2 regions of the Pseudoalteromonas sp. c7(2019) genome follow, and region 2 is predicted to be linked to the other one. Evidence: predicted binding sites of a transcription regulator. Region 2 holds the regulator's gene; the other holds the start of a gene.

Region 1 (7,804 bases), on a different contig from region 2:
TTCCAAAAGTACTCTTAGAGCTATCGTCTTGTTGCCACAGTAATTGGTTACTTAGTGCAAATCCTGAGTATGAGTAGTTGAACTGGTTGCGTACTTGTTTAAAACGCCCTCTAATATCACTATCGTCATATAGGACGTTATTTTGATAAGAAAGGCGTCCATAGGTATTATTCATTAGCCCACCAGCTAAATTTATTTGGTAGCTGTTAAAATCTTGCTGCTGTTCGTCGGTACGATTTGTAGCGCTAAAAAGTAGTGATTGTTCGGCAATTTGAGTTCGGGCTGTAAATTCAAATTCTTGTTCATTGTTATTATTTTTTTCAACATTCGCATTTAATAATAATCGGTCAAACAAGCTTATATTGGTACCAAATGCATACTTAAGTAGATCGTCATCTGTATTTTTTTGACCTGATGTAGCAGTGTATACAGATATATTATCTGTAAGCCCTTGCTCATATCTACCCGCAACTTGCCAACCCTGCCCCTGCGAGCTTGAAACATTTTTATTTAGTAATTGCTTACCTTGTTCAGTAACCGACAATTCATAGTTACCTTGCCCCTGCTTAAGTTGATTTCCGTCCACAAAGTAATAATCACTTTTACGCTCAACTTGACCTTGAGGCCCATAAAAAATAAGCTCAAAATTATTAGCTCCAAATAATAGGTTTATATTATCAAAAATATAACGCCCATCTGCGAGGCTAAGCTGCTGGTCTATTAATATTTCATTACGATACAGTTCTACATCCCAACCTGGCTGTATAGCACCGCTTAAGTTAATTTGATTATTGACTATTTTTCTATTGGTTACATTATTAGAAACTTTAACACCTCGGGCATACTGACTACTGTAGCTATTACCAACTTGCGTGGCGATAACATCACCAAAAGATATTTCAGTAGGCATGAAGCCGTTTTTTATTTCTTTGTCTAAGTTTTGCTTTGTAAACGTTAACCTAGAGTTGGTAAGTAAGTCAGTACTTCGTCCAGACAAAAAATACTCTGCAGATAAATACGCAAAGTCTTGAGTGCCTAAAAGTGAATAGTTCGTAGAATGTCTATCATCGCTCGCGGTAAAATTTAGTTGTAAGTCGGCAACCGGAGAAGATAGCGCTTTATATGGGCTAGCTTTCCATGGCAGCGTAGGTGGCGATCTTTTGTTAGGTGATTTAAGGTTGCGCGACTGTCTGTATCTTTGTTGTTCAACCGGTAAGGGGCTATCTGAGCTTATAAGTAATTCTAAATCTGGGTAATCAATATTAAACTCTAGATTTAAAGCATTATGTAAACTTTGAATATCTACATAAATATCATCTTCAATGGTAATTTGATTTTTTGCTAATAAGTAGCTCTGTGTAGGACTAGTAAATACAGCGGGTGTAACCGCTGCATTTAGAGAAAGAGGTTGTTGATTTGCTCCAACACCTTGAGCAATTCGATTGCTAGCATCAACATTCATTGCAAATTGTAGAATATCAAATAAGTCGCTTAAACTAACTTGTACACTTTGCTCGCTTTTAATTGCTGCAACTTCACCTAAGTAGTATGAGTTTAAATAAAGCGAAAGTATTAATAACTCGCCTGTGGCGATTCGCTGTTGCTGATTTTCTTTGTTTTTATAATCAATTACTTCAACGGGCTTAGTTAGCTTTAGTTCAATTGCGCGTAGTGTTGTTAAAGCATCCCCTACGGAAGAATTGGGATTAGCTATTACACTATTACTAAGCAAACTACTTATGCTTAGTAATAGTGCATACAATAAATTATTTAGCGTCATTCACTGTTAAAACATTAAGTGATTGTGAAGTTAAAGGCAGAGTGTATTGTGCAAATGTAAGGTCTTTATATTCTTGACTGCCTTCATATTTAAAAATAATTTTTCCTGCTTTATCTAAATTTTTGTCACTAAATAAACTAAGGGTTACAAACGCATTATCTACTTCTGGATAAATACTTAAATTACCAATTTCTGCAATTTTAACTTGCTCGTTATTACTATCAACAAAGTAAGCACTTAATTTACCGTAGCTACTAAACTTACCTTCTCGTTTTATATTCAATAAAAACTGAGGACGTTGATTGCTTTCATTTAGCACTAGTTGAGCTTGCTCTATGGCAACTTCTGGCTGTTTCATGTCTTTGCGTAACAAAATAGGAATGCTGTAGCTCATAATCATATTAACTTTTATTGAGCTTGTTTTATTCGTATTTTCACCAGGCAATGCTTGAAATAGAAGATGAGAGCGGTACTCACCAGAAGCTAGACCTTTAGGTTTACGTATTGCTATTTTTACTGTTTGTTTTTCACCAGGTGCTAAACGCATTTGTTTTGGTGACAAACGTGCCATTGAACTTAAACTTTCGCTTGTAACCTCTGCCAACTGTATGTAGCCACCGCTAGGTTGCGCTTGCTTCTCACTCCATAAAACACGATATGTTTGATATTCATCACCCGTATTAATTACGATAACTTTAGCGGTTCGTTGACGTTCATCAAAACTAATACGGGTTGGAGAGATAAGTAAATTTGCGTATGCATTTTTTCCTAAAATACATACACTCAGTGCGAGCAGCACTACAACTTTATAAAGCATGTTTTTCCTTTAGTAATCAATCGTAATTTCTAATTGGGTGTCAGTAATAAAACTACCATCTAAGTAACTTTGGCTAGTCCCTGTCGTTATTAAACGGCCACCTACTTTGAGTAAAAGCTCTCCAAACTCATCGCTAGTTTGCGTTCTTGGTAAATCCACTAATACAACCGAAAACTTGGCACTATTAGCTCCTAGCGCTTCACTTTGCAATGTAGAGTCACTCGTTTTGTTAAACGATATTTGAGTAAGGGGAGGTAAATCGGTAAATAAAAGTTCTGCGGGATTACCCTCAGTTAATACGTAAATATTACCAAATGTGGTTGTTTCACCTTCATAGCTAATGGTTATAGAGCTTAAAGTATTATTTTGAGGGATAACTAAAGTGCCAAAATTAAGCGCTTCTTGTTGTATGCTTGCGCTATAGGCTTGCTCGCTAAACATTAACGAAAGCCAAGCAGAAACATACAAAAAGCGCATTGTTTGTTTAAACACTAATTAATATGACACTTCAATATTAAAGCTACCAGAATACTCACCATCAGGGTAATCCACACTTGATGCGTTTGATGAAGTAGAAAGAGTCGCGCCTATATTAAATGATACAGCGCCATCAACGCCAGCTTGTAGGTTGGGAGTAGCACTTGTATATAATCCACCAGCATTAGTACCGCTCGTTATAAAGTAAGTCCAAGTACCTACAGTAAAATCAGGTTCATTTAACCCTTGACCAGCTAAAGGTTGTACTAAAGTATTTACTGGGTCGCTAATGGTTAAAATAGAATTTGGTACTACATCTGACACACTAAAAGCACCCGCTTCACCACCTTCAATTATTGATATAGTTGCCACATTACCAGCAGCGTCTTCTTGCGAGGTAACATTAGTTGCATCAGGATCAGGATGAACTGTAAGCGTAGCTTGCAGATTGCCTGATGGATCTGAAATAGCACGAATAGTACCAAAATTTAAATCGTTATCTTTTGTGAGTACTACAGCATTTTGTACTGTTACTTTCGCTTCAAATGACTCTGTAGCAGCATAAGTGCTAAACGAGCTGACCACGGTGGCTACAGCTAATGCAGATAAATAAAACTTCATGCTAAATCCTTATAAGAAAATGGGCTTTATCAAATATTTGCCCAACTATAGTTAGTATCGACTATTAGTACAAATACTTTAATACTATATAAGTTTAAAAGGCCTAATTTATTAATTATATTGGTTTTCCGACAAAAGCAGCAATATTACATACTTGATCAAGCTGATTAGCTAAATAACAAAACGCACTTACTTGAGCATCGTTTTTAAATGGACCTACACGTAATCCATACAAAGTCATATTATTATTTTTACGTTCAAACATAGTAAAATTAAATTGAGTAAATGCACTGGGGTATAATTGCTTAAGCCTTTCGACTCTTGCTTTAACAAGCTCTGGCTTTAAATACCAACCAAGCTGTGCTCCAATTTTAGTTTCATCTGTTAAGGTGAGTTCTGAATTTTGTAAGTTTGGTGTTTTTACTTCGGGAGTGTTATTTAGTGCCGTCGGTTCCAAATTCTGTGAAGGCTGATTACCATAGGTGATATCGGTTTTACTTTGCATGAGTAAAGGAGGGTTTTCAGTTAATTCACTTCGAGACGATAACGCCATAATTAACAGCTGTAAATCATCTTCCATAGCAGTTAAACGACCAATGCTTTCTTGCTGTAAGTGCCACTGCGAAACATACTCTTTTACTTGTTTATCAGTAATTAAAGAATGCTGCACGCTCTCGTTATTTACAGTTGCGCTGCTACATCCATATAAATAAAAAGATAAGAATAAAACTGATATTAAATGACAAGACTTAAAATACCGCATTGCAAAATGCACTCTACTAACCAAGATAATAAATCAAAGCAAATTTTGCGCCACTTTATAGCAACTTTTTAATTAAGTAGTTTATTTTGAGGTAAGAAAAGCCATATCGATAACAAGGCAAAATTTCATCATTTAGTTGGTATCACTAATTGTTGCTGCATTGCTCTAACTCCGGCATACATGCCGTCGTATATCAAAAATTATTAGCGAAGTTAGCGTCAGGTCTAATCCTTCAAATTGATTAGGTATTATTGTAGATTGATATTACATGCTGTGCGCTACAGCTTTACTGGCTTATCGGTGTAGTTACTTACTATGCAATCGAGTTTATATAACTTGAATACGTCACAGTCTGCTTTTGCATTTTTAAAGTTTTGGTAAGAGCCAAGTTTTAGCCTGTAAAACATTTTGTCGTTTATTTTGGCGGTTTCTACGTTAGTCAATATTTTGTCTCTAAACAACGGCGCTGCTTTAGTATTTAGCTCTTGCCATGCTTTAGCCACACCTTGCTCTGAGTCAACCGAAGCTACCTGTAAAGCAAATACATGTTTAGGCTTATTTAATTTTACAGTTTGTTTTTTATTACTGTAATTTTGTTTAACTTGTTGGCGTGATTTAACATTACGTGTGTTTCGTGGTGAGCGTACAGACTTGCTGCTATACCCTTGATTAGACTGCGCAATAGCTTTGCTGTTTATAATATCGATATGATTTACGAGGTAAGTTATTTCTTTTTCTAATCTTAAAATTCGCTCTATGCCTTCACGAGCTTGTTGCCACTGCATTGCGGCATCTTTTAGCTGTGCAAGTTCAAGGGCTGTAATTGATACGTAGTCAGGCGAGTTACTTTGAGGTTGTTCATCAATGGTTTTTATTTCAGGCGAGACGCTGCATGCTGTACCAAATAAAAGCATTAGCAAGCTAAGTAAAAGCCCAATGTTATTTTTTTTATATATAAACATGTATTAGTTGTCCTGAAAGCAGTGTTTTTACACTACATTTCAGTTAAACATTCTCACAAGAAAGCGTTTAACTTTATTTAAGCTGTGAGCTATAAAACTTAGCTCTTCGCATGCTTGTCAGTATTTCGTAAAACACAACGCTGCATACTCCACCCCTTCCTTGAGAGCATTATTTAATACAAATTCAATGCCAATTAACACAAACTTTACAACATAAATAACAATATGTCTGTAATGACTTAAAAACTTTTATTTTAGAGCTATTCCTTTTCTTATTTTATTCTAGGGCCTGTTGACCTTTCAGGATTAAAATTTGTTCAATCTAGGGGCCATTTAATCGCGGCGCGAGGTTTGTAACCTAGTGGGCTCGGTAACTGCTCCTGCGTTATTCTACTGGCTTACATCCATGTAAGAATAAGTAAAAACCGAGTAAAGCTTCCGCGTCCTGCTCACGCCCCTTACCTACATCCATGTAGGCAACAAAGAGTAAATTGCCCCGAGGCAGAACCCTCCGGGCAGCGCATGTTTGGCATTTATGCTACGTTATCGCCTATTTATGGGGAATAACCACACTACATAGGCTCTGCCTTGCCTAAATACCAAACAGCCTGCTGTAAATTTAACCTCGAAAGATAAACAGGCCCTGATAAAACTCATAAAAAAAGGCGCCGATATAGGCGCCTTTCATGTTTTACGTTAACTGTTAAATCAATTTTTTAATAAATGATTTCAATTCATCGGCAAATTCATCGCGACGAAGTGCAAATTCAATCGTTGCTTTTAAGTAACCAATTTTACTTCCACAATCGTGGCTACGGCCTTTTATAGCGTATGCATCTACTTTTTCGTGTTCCATTAACATCGCAATTGCGTCAGTTAATTGAATTTCGTCGCCTGCACCTTGCGGAGTTTTTGCAAGTAACGGCCAGATATTTTCGCTTAATACGTATCGACCCACTACAGCTAAGTTTGATGGAGCTTCATCTACTGGCGGCTTTTCTACCATATTAAGAATTGGCGAGCTTTCACCTTGCTTTAAGTCAACATCACCTAAATCAACCACACCAAACTGGTTAACTTGTGCCATTGGTACTGGTTCTACCATAATTTGGCTGTGCTTGGTTTTCTCAAAATTAGCGATCATTTCTGCTAAGTTATCTTTTTTAAGATCGCTCTCTACATCGTCAATAATTACATCTGGTAAAATAACTACAAACGGTTCGTTACCAATAATAGGCGCTGCACAACTAATAGCATGGCCTAAGCCTTTTGCTTCACCTTGGCGTACGTGAATAATGGTTACGTCTTTAGGGCAGATTGCTTGCACTTCGGCAAGTAGTTGCCGCTTAACACGCTTTTCTAAAGTAGCTTCTAGTTCAAAACTTGTATCGAAGTGATTTTCGATTGAATTTTTACTTGAGTGCGTTACTAACACTATTTCTTTAATTCCTGCAGCAACGGCTTCGTTTACTACATATTGAATTAAAGGACGGTCTACCACTGGAAGCATTTCTTTAGGAATTGCTTTAGTGGCTGGTAACATACGAGTACCAAGGCCCGCTACTGGGATCACTGCTTTCATTTTATGTTTTCCTTAATCTTTTATTATACTGAAAATGGATATTGAATCGCTTCATGGCATTGATAGCCTGTTACTTCAAAGTCGTCTCGTGTTACCCACGTTTCTATGTCTTCTAATGATTTAATTTTTGGATTAATTTTTAACTGAGGTGATTCAAATGGCTCACGCGTTAACTGCACATCTCGCATCAGTTCAAGTTGGTTTTCGTAAATATGTGCATTAGCAATTTTATGATACGCCTTACCCGCTTTGTGGCCGGTAATTTGAGCCACTAACGCAAGCAACACAAAACACTGAATTTGATTGAAATTAAGGCCGAGCGGTACATCACAGCTTCGCTGGTATGACGTTAAGTATAGCGTATCGCCAAGTAAGGAGAAAGTGTGCGTATGCATACACGGGCGCAAACAACCAAGCTCAAACTCACCTGGATTATAAAACGTGATTATTTCACCACGGTCATCAATGCCATTTTTTAAGTTATTAATAACTTTGGAAAGCTGATCAAGCGTTGAGCCATCTGGACGTTGCCAACCACGGCCTTGTACGCCATAAACGCGACCCATGTCATCCTCACCTTTACGGTGAGGATTATTAAGCCATGCATTGTTATCGTTTGCGTTAGCATCCCATGTTTTACAGCCAATTTCACGAAACTGCTCAGCGCTGTCGTACCCGCGTAAATATCCTAGTAACTCAGCAATCGCTGCTTTGTAGTAACTTTTGCGCGTAGTGATCATTGGAAACTTATTATTAGCCACATCGTATTCTAAATCGGCATTAATAACGGTTAAACAACGCG
Region 2 (7,804 bases):
AGCATTTTTTTAAAGGTACTTGCTGATGTTTGCAACATAACAGCACCAAGCGTGCCGCCTAATACAATAATAAGGGCAGGACCATTAAATAAAGCAGAAACAACGCCGCCTTCTAAAGAGTAACCTAGACCTATTGCACCAAGTGCTACAAATAGTCCAAATATTGAGAGTTTATCCACAACCTACCTCTCTCTTGATACGTGCTGCAACATCGCTTAATGCTAAACTTTCACTCGAAAGCCCCGCATTAGCAATGGCTTGAGGCATTCCATAAACAACACAGCTTTTTTCATCCTGTGCCCAAATGGTTGCACCCGTTTGTTTTAACATTCTTGCACCGTCACGTCCATCAGCGCCCATGCCTGTTAAAACGATAGCAAGCACATCGCCTTGATACGTTTTTGCTGCACTGGCAAAAGTTACATCTACACTCGGTTTATAACTTATTCTCTCGCTATGATCTTCAAATACGCGCAGAGTTCTATTTGCACCACGCCCTTCTACCATCATCTGCTGTCCGCCAGGCGCTAGATAAGCAGTTCCTGGTTGTAAGCGGTCACCTTGTTGCGCTTCTTTCACTTTTATTTGGCACAGACCATTTAAACGTGCCGCAAATGCAGGTGTAAAAGCAGCTGGCATATGCTGAATAAGCAAAATAGGATGAGGGAAATTAGCAGGCAATTGAGTTAATATAGTTTGTAGTGCAACAGGGCCACCTGTAGAAGTGCCAATAGCCACAAGCTGGTATTGCTTTCCACTTGCTCGCATTGAGGCAATATTTGAACCTGACGATGTTGTAGGGGCTGCTCTTTGAAAGCTTCTATCGGGTTGTTTTATCGAAGGCGTTAGTGTGTTTGTTCTTTGCGAAAGTGAGCTTGTTATCGGTTTAGTTGATATTACTGGCTTAGGTGGTGTTGCAGCTTTAAACGTTCGCGGTAAACGTCTTCGCCCTATATCTTTCACTTTATTTTGTAAAAGCTTTATAGCGTCTTCATTATTGCGAGCGATGTCTTCAAATTTTTTCGGTAAAAAATCCATTGCTCCAGCATCTAGCGCATCAAACGTTGCTGTTGCGCCATCACGTGTTAGTGATGAAAACATTAAGATCGGGGTTGGATTACTCGCCATTATCTCTTTAACTGCGCTAATACCATCAAGCACAGGCATTTCGACATCCATAGTGATCATATCTGGACGTAGCTGAGCTGCTTTTTCAACAGCTTCTCTGCCATTCACAGCAAAGCCTATAACTTGTATGTCGCTATCTTGCTCAAGAATTTCGCTTACCCTGCGGCGAAAAAAGCTTGAATCATCAACAACTAAAACTTTAACGGCCATTTAGCTCTCTTATTAAATTTATGCGTAGGTATATATTAAATATATACCTACTTTATTATTAGCCTGCGTAATGTTTTAACATGTTTGGAACGTCTAAAATCAGTGCAATGCCACCATCCGAAGTTATTGTAGCACCTGCCATACCTGGTGTTCCTTGAAGTAACGCATCAAGCGGCTTAATCACTACTTCTTCTTGGCCAATTAATGAGTCAACAACAAAACCAATTTGCTGCGTACCAATTTGCACAATAACTACATGGCCTTTTGCTTTTCGCTGTGAACGATCTGAGCCTTTAACTAACCAGTGCTCGAGGTAGAATAACGGTATTGCCTTTTTACGCACAATAATTGTTAATTGCCCATCAACCACATTTGTTTTCGTTAAATCTAAGTTGAATATTTCACTAACACCTGCAAGTGGTAACGCAAATGTTTGTGCGCCAACAATTACCATTAAGGTCGGTAATATGGCTAAGGTAAGTGGTACTTTTATCTCTAAAATAGTACCTACACCTAACTCAGATTGAATACTTACAGAGCCGTTTAATTGGGTGATTTTAGTTTTCACCACATCCATTCCAACACCACGACCTGAAATATCAGATATCTCTTCTTTTGTAGAAAAGCCAGGTGCAAAAATTAGGTTGTATGCTTCAGTGTCAGAAAGTCGACTCGCTTGATCGTGATCGAGCACGCCTTTACTAATTGCTATTTTTTTCAGTTTCTCAGCATCCATACCAGCGCCATCATCTTTAATGGTCAACAAAATATGGTCGCCTTCCTGAGACGCTGATAAAGTAACATTACCTGTTCTAGGCTTACCGGCAGCCTCACGAACAGCTGGCATTTCAATACCGTGGTCAACTGAGTTTCGTACTAAATGCACAAGCGGATCGGCTAGTGCTTCCACTAAGTTTTTATCTAAATCGGTTTCTTCACCTACAAGTTGTAAGTCAATGTCTTTGTTTAAGCTGCGTGCTAAATCGCGTACTACGCGAGGGAAACGACCAAATACCTTTTTAATTGGTTGCATTCGCGTTTGCATAACCGCGCCTTGAATATCAGCAGTCACTACATCTAAGTTAGAGATTGCTTTACCCATTGCTTCACTGTCTGAATTGGTCGCTAAACTAACCAAACGATTTCGCACAAGTACTAACTCACCAACCATATTCATAATTTGGTCAAGTCGTTTTGTATCTACGCGAACTGTCGTCTCTGCTGCTGGTGGCGCTGATTTTTTAGGCGTTGCTGGCGCTGCTTTAGCAACCGGTTTTTCTACCGGTTTAGAAGCGGGTGCTTTTACAGGTTCTGGTTTTTTTACAGGCACACTCGCTTTTGCAGCTGGTTTAGCTGGGATATTGGGCTGTTTCACAGCTGGAGTGCTTTCTATTGATTTAGGTGCAGTGCCTTTACCATGAAGTTCATCAAGAAGCGCTTCAAATTCATCATCACTAATTTCATCATCTGATGAATTAGCAGTATTTGACGCTGGTTTAGCTGGTTCTACAGGTGCTTTAACTACACTACTTTGCTCAGGTGCTTTACTCGCAACCTCACCAAAACTGCCAACTCCATGTAACTCGTCTAATAAGCTGTCAAATTCATCATCAGTAATATCACCATTAAAATCACTACTACTTGCTACTGGCTTTTCAACTGCAGGACCTTGTCCTTTACCGTGTAGTTCATCAAGTAAGTTTTCAAATTCATCTTCAGTGATTTCGTTTATTTCAGCATCACTAACCGAAGGAGTTCCGCTAAACATTTCATCAAATGCAAATGGATCTTCCTCATCAGCTATTGGCGTATCAACTACTTCATCAAGAGGTTGTTCAACGTCAGTTTCTGAAGCGACTCCGTTAAGCTCGGCTTCTGTTGGAGGTAGGCCCAAAATGTGGAGGGTTTGAAGTAACTCAGGATCTGCTGGTTCTGGCTTATCCCTATTTTGGATAGTCGCGAACATTTCATTAATGGTGTCGAGCGCTTGTAAAATAACATCCATTAACTCTGAATTGACCGTTCGCACGCCTTGACGTAGTAAATCAAATACGTTTTCAGCGCCGTGGCAAGCATCAACAAGTTCTGTCATAGCTAAAAAGCCTGCACCACCTTTTACAGTGTGAAAGCCTCTAAATATGGCATTTAGTAACTCGGTATCTTCTGGATTATTTTCCAGTTCAACTAACTGTTCAGATAAAAGCTCTAGGATTTCTCCTGCCTCTACAAGAAAGTCTTGTAAAATATCTTCATCGACTTCAAACATGCAGTTACTCTCCTCTTAGAAGCCCAAACTTGATAAAAGATCATCGACTTCATCTTGATCAGATACAACATCATTACGCGATTCTTTATCAATAATAGGGCCTTCAGGACCTGCTAAAGTTTGTGTGGCAACTGGTTCTTTTATTTTTTGTTGTTCTACTTTATTCGCTGTGTTGTCACTGTCATCTTGTTCAGCAAACGCTGTTAAAAGATGAAGTAAGCTTTCTTCTACTTCTCTAACAAGTTCTATAACACGGCGAATAACTTGACCTGTTAAGTCTTGATAGTCTTGAGCCATTAGTACATTTGTCATTAAGCTTTGAAGCTCATCCGTTTTATGATGAGAGTTATTCATAAACTTATCGATACTATGGCAAAGTTGTTTAAACTCACCAAGCTCAATCTCCCGGCTCATTAAACGATCCCATGTCGGTTTGATATGAGATATTTCATCTGCAAGTTGCTGAGCTATAGGTAAACTAGCCTCAACAGCATCCATTGTTTTATTAGCCGCATTTTCTGTCATTTCTATAACATAATTAAGCCGCTTTTTAGCATCTGGAATCGCATCTGTCGTTATGTTAGTTAAGCGAGTATCAAGCTCAAAGCTTTTAAGTGCTTCGTGCAGTTGACGAGTCAACTTCCCAACTTCAGCAAATAATTTAGACTGCTCTTGCGAAGCTGTCTCTAAAATCAACTGATTAGCTTTATCTTGCTCATCGTTTTCTAAATAAATGACGAGTTGACGAGCTTGTTCTAACGTTATTTGAGGCGCAGCTGGTGCTGACATAAGCCTCTCCCCCATCATTAGCCTAAGCGTTCAAATACTTTTTCTAATTTAGTTTTTAATGTTCCAGCCGTAAATGGCTTAACAATATAACCATTAACGCCAGCTTGCGCTGCAGCTATTATTTGTTCTTTTTTAGCTTCTGCCGTTACCATCAATACAGGGATATGTTTTAACTTATCATCTGCACGAATTGCTCTTAAAAGGTCAATACCTTGCATTCCCGGCATATTCCAATCTGTAACCACAAAATCAAACACTTGATTTTGTAACATAGGCAAAGCTGTAGACCCGTCATCAGCTTCTTGAACGTTAGTGAAACCTAAGTCACGTAATAGGTTTTTTATAATTCGTCTCATCGTTGAAAAATCATCAACTACAAGAATTTTCATGTTTTTATCCAAAACATCCCCCAGTGAGGTATTAACCTTAGTTTACTTACTACTAGTTTATCCAGTCATTGATTTTAGCTTTAAGCTTAATCATCGCCTGACCATGTATCTGACTTACACGCGATTCGCTTACATCGAGTATATGTCCTATTTCTTTTAAATTCATTTCATCGTTATAGTATAAAGAAAGTACCATTGCATCACGCTCTGGTAATGACTTTATTGCATTTAGCAAAGACTCATTAAACCGATCATTTTTAACATTATTAAAAGGTTTGTCTAGCGCTAAATCTTGGCCTACGGGAGTAATAACATCCTCATCTACACCAAGGTCTTCTATGCCTAATACTTTACTAGTATTAACATCATTTAAAATATGATGGTACTCATTGAGTGAAATTTCAAGTTTTTCAGCAACTTCTGTATCTGTTGGTTCGCGATTCAGACTGCTTTCGAGCCCAGTAATTGCCTCTGCAACTTGTCGGCTTTTACGGTGTACTGAACGAGGAGCCCAATCACCACGGCGCATTTCATCAAGCATAGCCCCGCGAATACGAATACCGGCGAAGGTTTCAAAGCTTGCGCCTTTTGTTGCATCAAAGTTTTTTGAAGCTTCTATTAAACCTATCATTCCTGATTGAATTAAATCATCAAGCTGAACGCTAGGTGGTAATCGAGCAATTAGATGACATGCCACTTTTTTAACAAGTGATGCATGTTTCTCAACAATCACATTTAAGTTTTGTGTTGATTGATATCCCATAGCTCTATTCACCAATGTTGTCATAATTAGCCGTTTACTAGTTTCTCAATGAAAAACTCTAAATGCCCAGATGGTTGATTTGGTATTGGCCATTTAACTGCTTTTGTCGCCAGCGCTTTAAACGCGAGAGCGGCTGGCGAACTTGGAAAGAGCTCAACAATCACCTTTTGGCGACGTGTTGCTTTGCGCATATTTTCGTCATAAGGAACCGTTGCTACTAGCTCCATTGAAACATCTAAAAAGCGATCGGTAACTTTAGATAGTTTTGCAAACAATTCAGTGCCTTCACGCATGCTGCGGACCATATTGGCAACAATTTTGAACTTATAAACACCGTGCTCGCGGCTTAATACTTTAATAAGTGCGTAAGCATCGGTTATTGATGTTGGTTCATCGCACACTACAACCATTACATCTTGTGCTGCTCGTGAGAAGCTTAGCACCATGTCTGAAATACCAGCGGCTGTATCTACAATTAAAATATCAAATTCGGTATTCAATTCGCTAAATGCACGAATTAGCCCGGCATGCTCAGATGGCGATAATTCAACCATACTTTGCGAGCCCGATGTAGCGGGTACAATTTTAATACCAGCAGGCCCTTCAACTAAAATCTCGTCAAGCTCACATTCACCTGACAAAACGTGTGATAAATTGCGCTCTACACGTAAACCAAGCATCACATCACAGTTTGCTAAACCTAAGTCAGCATCCAGCACTAATACTCTATTACCTTGTTGCCCTAGTGCAATAGCGGTATTTAGAGAAACATTTGTTTTCCCTACCCCACCTTTACCACCGGTTACAGCGATAACTTTTACGCCGTTGTTATTGTTTTGACTCATTTTGCGCAGGCCGCTTGCTTGATCTAATACTGTGTTAATCATACATCCCTACTGTACTTGGCGCCACTGCTTGGTGCCTTGAATGTTGTGCTTTTGTTCTTTTTAAATATAACTGCTCAGCCTTTTTCACTAGTTTTTCAGCATTTGCAACACGAATATCTTCTGGCACTCGTTGACCGTTAGTAAGATACCCTATTGGAAGGCGATTTTGAATCGCAATACTAATTATCTCACCCAAACTTAATGATTCATCTAACTTAGTGAAAATACAACCACTTAACTGTACTTTTTTAAAGTGGCGTACTGTTTCTTGTAATACATTAATTTGTGCCGTCGCGCTTAGTACTAAGTAACTGCGAATATCCACACGTTGGTTACGCATTAACGTGTTTAACTGCTCAGTTAAACGTAAATCTCGCTGACTCATACCTGCTGTATCAATTAATACTAGACGTTTATTTCGTAAATGATATAAAACTTCAGCTAATTCATTAGCATCTTTAACTTGCTTTACACCACAACCAATAATACGGCCGTAAGTAGCAAGCTGTTCATATGCACCAATTCTGTATGTATCAGTGGTTATTAAGGCCACTTTATCAGCGCCATATTTTTGTGCGCCTAAAGCTGCAAGCTTAGCAACTGTTGTTGTTTTACCAACACCTGTTGGACCCACTAACGCATATACACCACCTTGGCGAAGTATTTCATTATTGGTTGTTTGCATTTGATCTTCGACCATCGTTAACAATGCTTTCCAACCTTGCTTACGAGATACATCATCAGGTACAAAACATGCCATTTGTTGCGCGACTTCTTTATCAATACCCATACCGACTAAGCGGTCAACCATGCAAGCGCGTGTTGGATCGCGACGCGCCATATCTTGCTGCATTAAGCCCGATACTTGATGCTCAAGCAATTGACGAATTGCGTTCATTTCTTCACGCATTGTTGTCATTTCTTCGCTTTCATTATTGGGTGTTTGTTGGCGAGCAGTTACTGGACTATCTAAATCATCAAAGTCGCTGTCTAAATCATCAAAACCTAAGCTATCCGCTTGAGTTTGTGGACGAACTGGCGCTGCATTTTCAGGAGCAAACATATTTTTAGTACGCTGTTCCATAACTGGTTCTTGATAGTTATCGGTAGTATCAATACCTGATTGTGAAAACATTGATGCAAGTTCAGGGGAGCGAGGACGCGGTGATTGGCGCTCTAATAAAGCCTGTAGGCTGTCAGCCACTTTTGCTTGCGGCTCTGGTTTGGCACGCTGAGGCTCTGGTTTTACAAAATTATGCATACTTTGCTGTGGTGCTTGAGCACGCGGCTCTGCAGTACGTTGTGGTTGCGCTGCTACTTTAGGGGCTGCTTTGTCATAATCAACTGCCGCTACAATTTCTACACCGTTAGC

The links. Region 2 encodes FliA, which starts transcription of late flagellar genes. Its sites were predicted from a motif close to CTAAAGNTNNNNNNNNNNNNGCCGATA; they were not measured.
Region 1: GQR38_RS03835 (DUF4402 domain-containing protein) is a predicted target of FliA. The motif match lies at 3,751-3,777, and genes of this name have one in related genera.

The regions. Positions count from the first base shown of each region.
Region 1 is NZ_WTKS01000003.1:30,040-37,843, forward strand. It holds gene GQR38_RS03820 (MSCRAMM family adhesin SdrC) at 1-1,780, opposite strand, end outside; gene GQR38_RS03825 (fimbria/pilus periplasmic chaperone) at 1,767-2,597, opposite strand; gene GQR38_RS03830 (DUF4402 domain-containing protein) at 2,607-3,089, opposite strand; gene GQR38_RS03835 (DUF4402 domain-containing protein) at 3,093-3,695, opposite strand; gene GQR38_RS03840 (SPOR domain-containing protein) at 3,811-4,365, opposite strand; gene GQR38_RS03845 (SPOR domain-containing protein) at 4,737-5,420, opposite strand; gene galU (UTP--glucose-1-phosphate uridylyltransferase GalU) at 6,124-7,002, opposite strand; gene GQR38_RS03855 (thymidylate synthase) at 7,026-7,804, opposite strand, start outside.
Region 2 is NZ_WTKS01000016.1:69,606-77,409, forward strand. It holds gene GQR38_RS16480 (flagellar motor protein) at 1-179, opposite strand, end outside; gene GQR38_RS16485 (chemotaxis response regulator protein-glutamate methylesterase) at 172-1,338, opposite strand; gene GQR38_RS16490 (chemotaxis protein CheA) at 1,397-3,604, opposite strand; gene GQR38_RS16495 (protein phosphatase CheZ) at 3,620-4,393, opposite strand; gene cheY (chemotaxis response regulator CheY) at 4,411-4,794, opposite strand; gene GQR38_RS16505 (RNA polymerase sigma factor FliA) at 4,835-5,545, opposite strand; gene GQR38_RS16510 (MinD/ParA family protein) at 5,572-6,432, opposite strand; gene flhF (flagellar biosynthesis protein FlhF) at 6,425-7,804, opposite strand, start outside.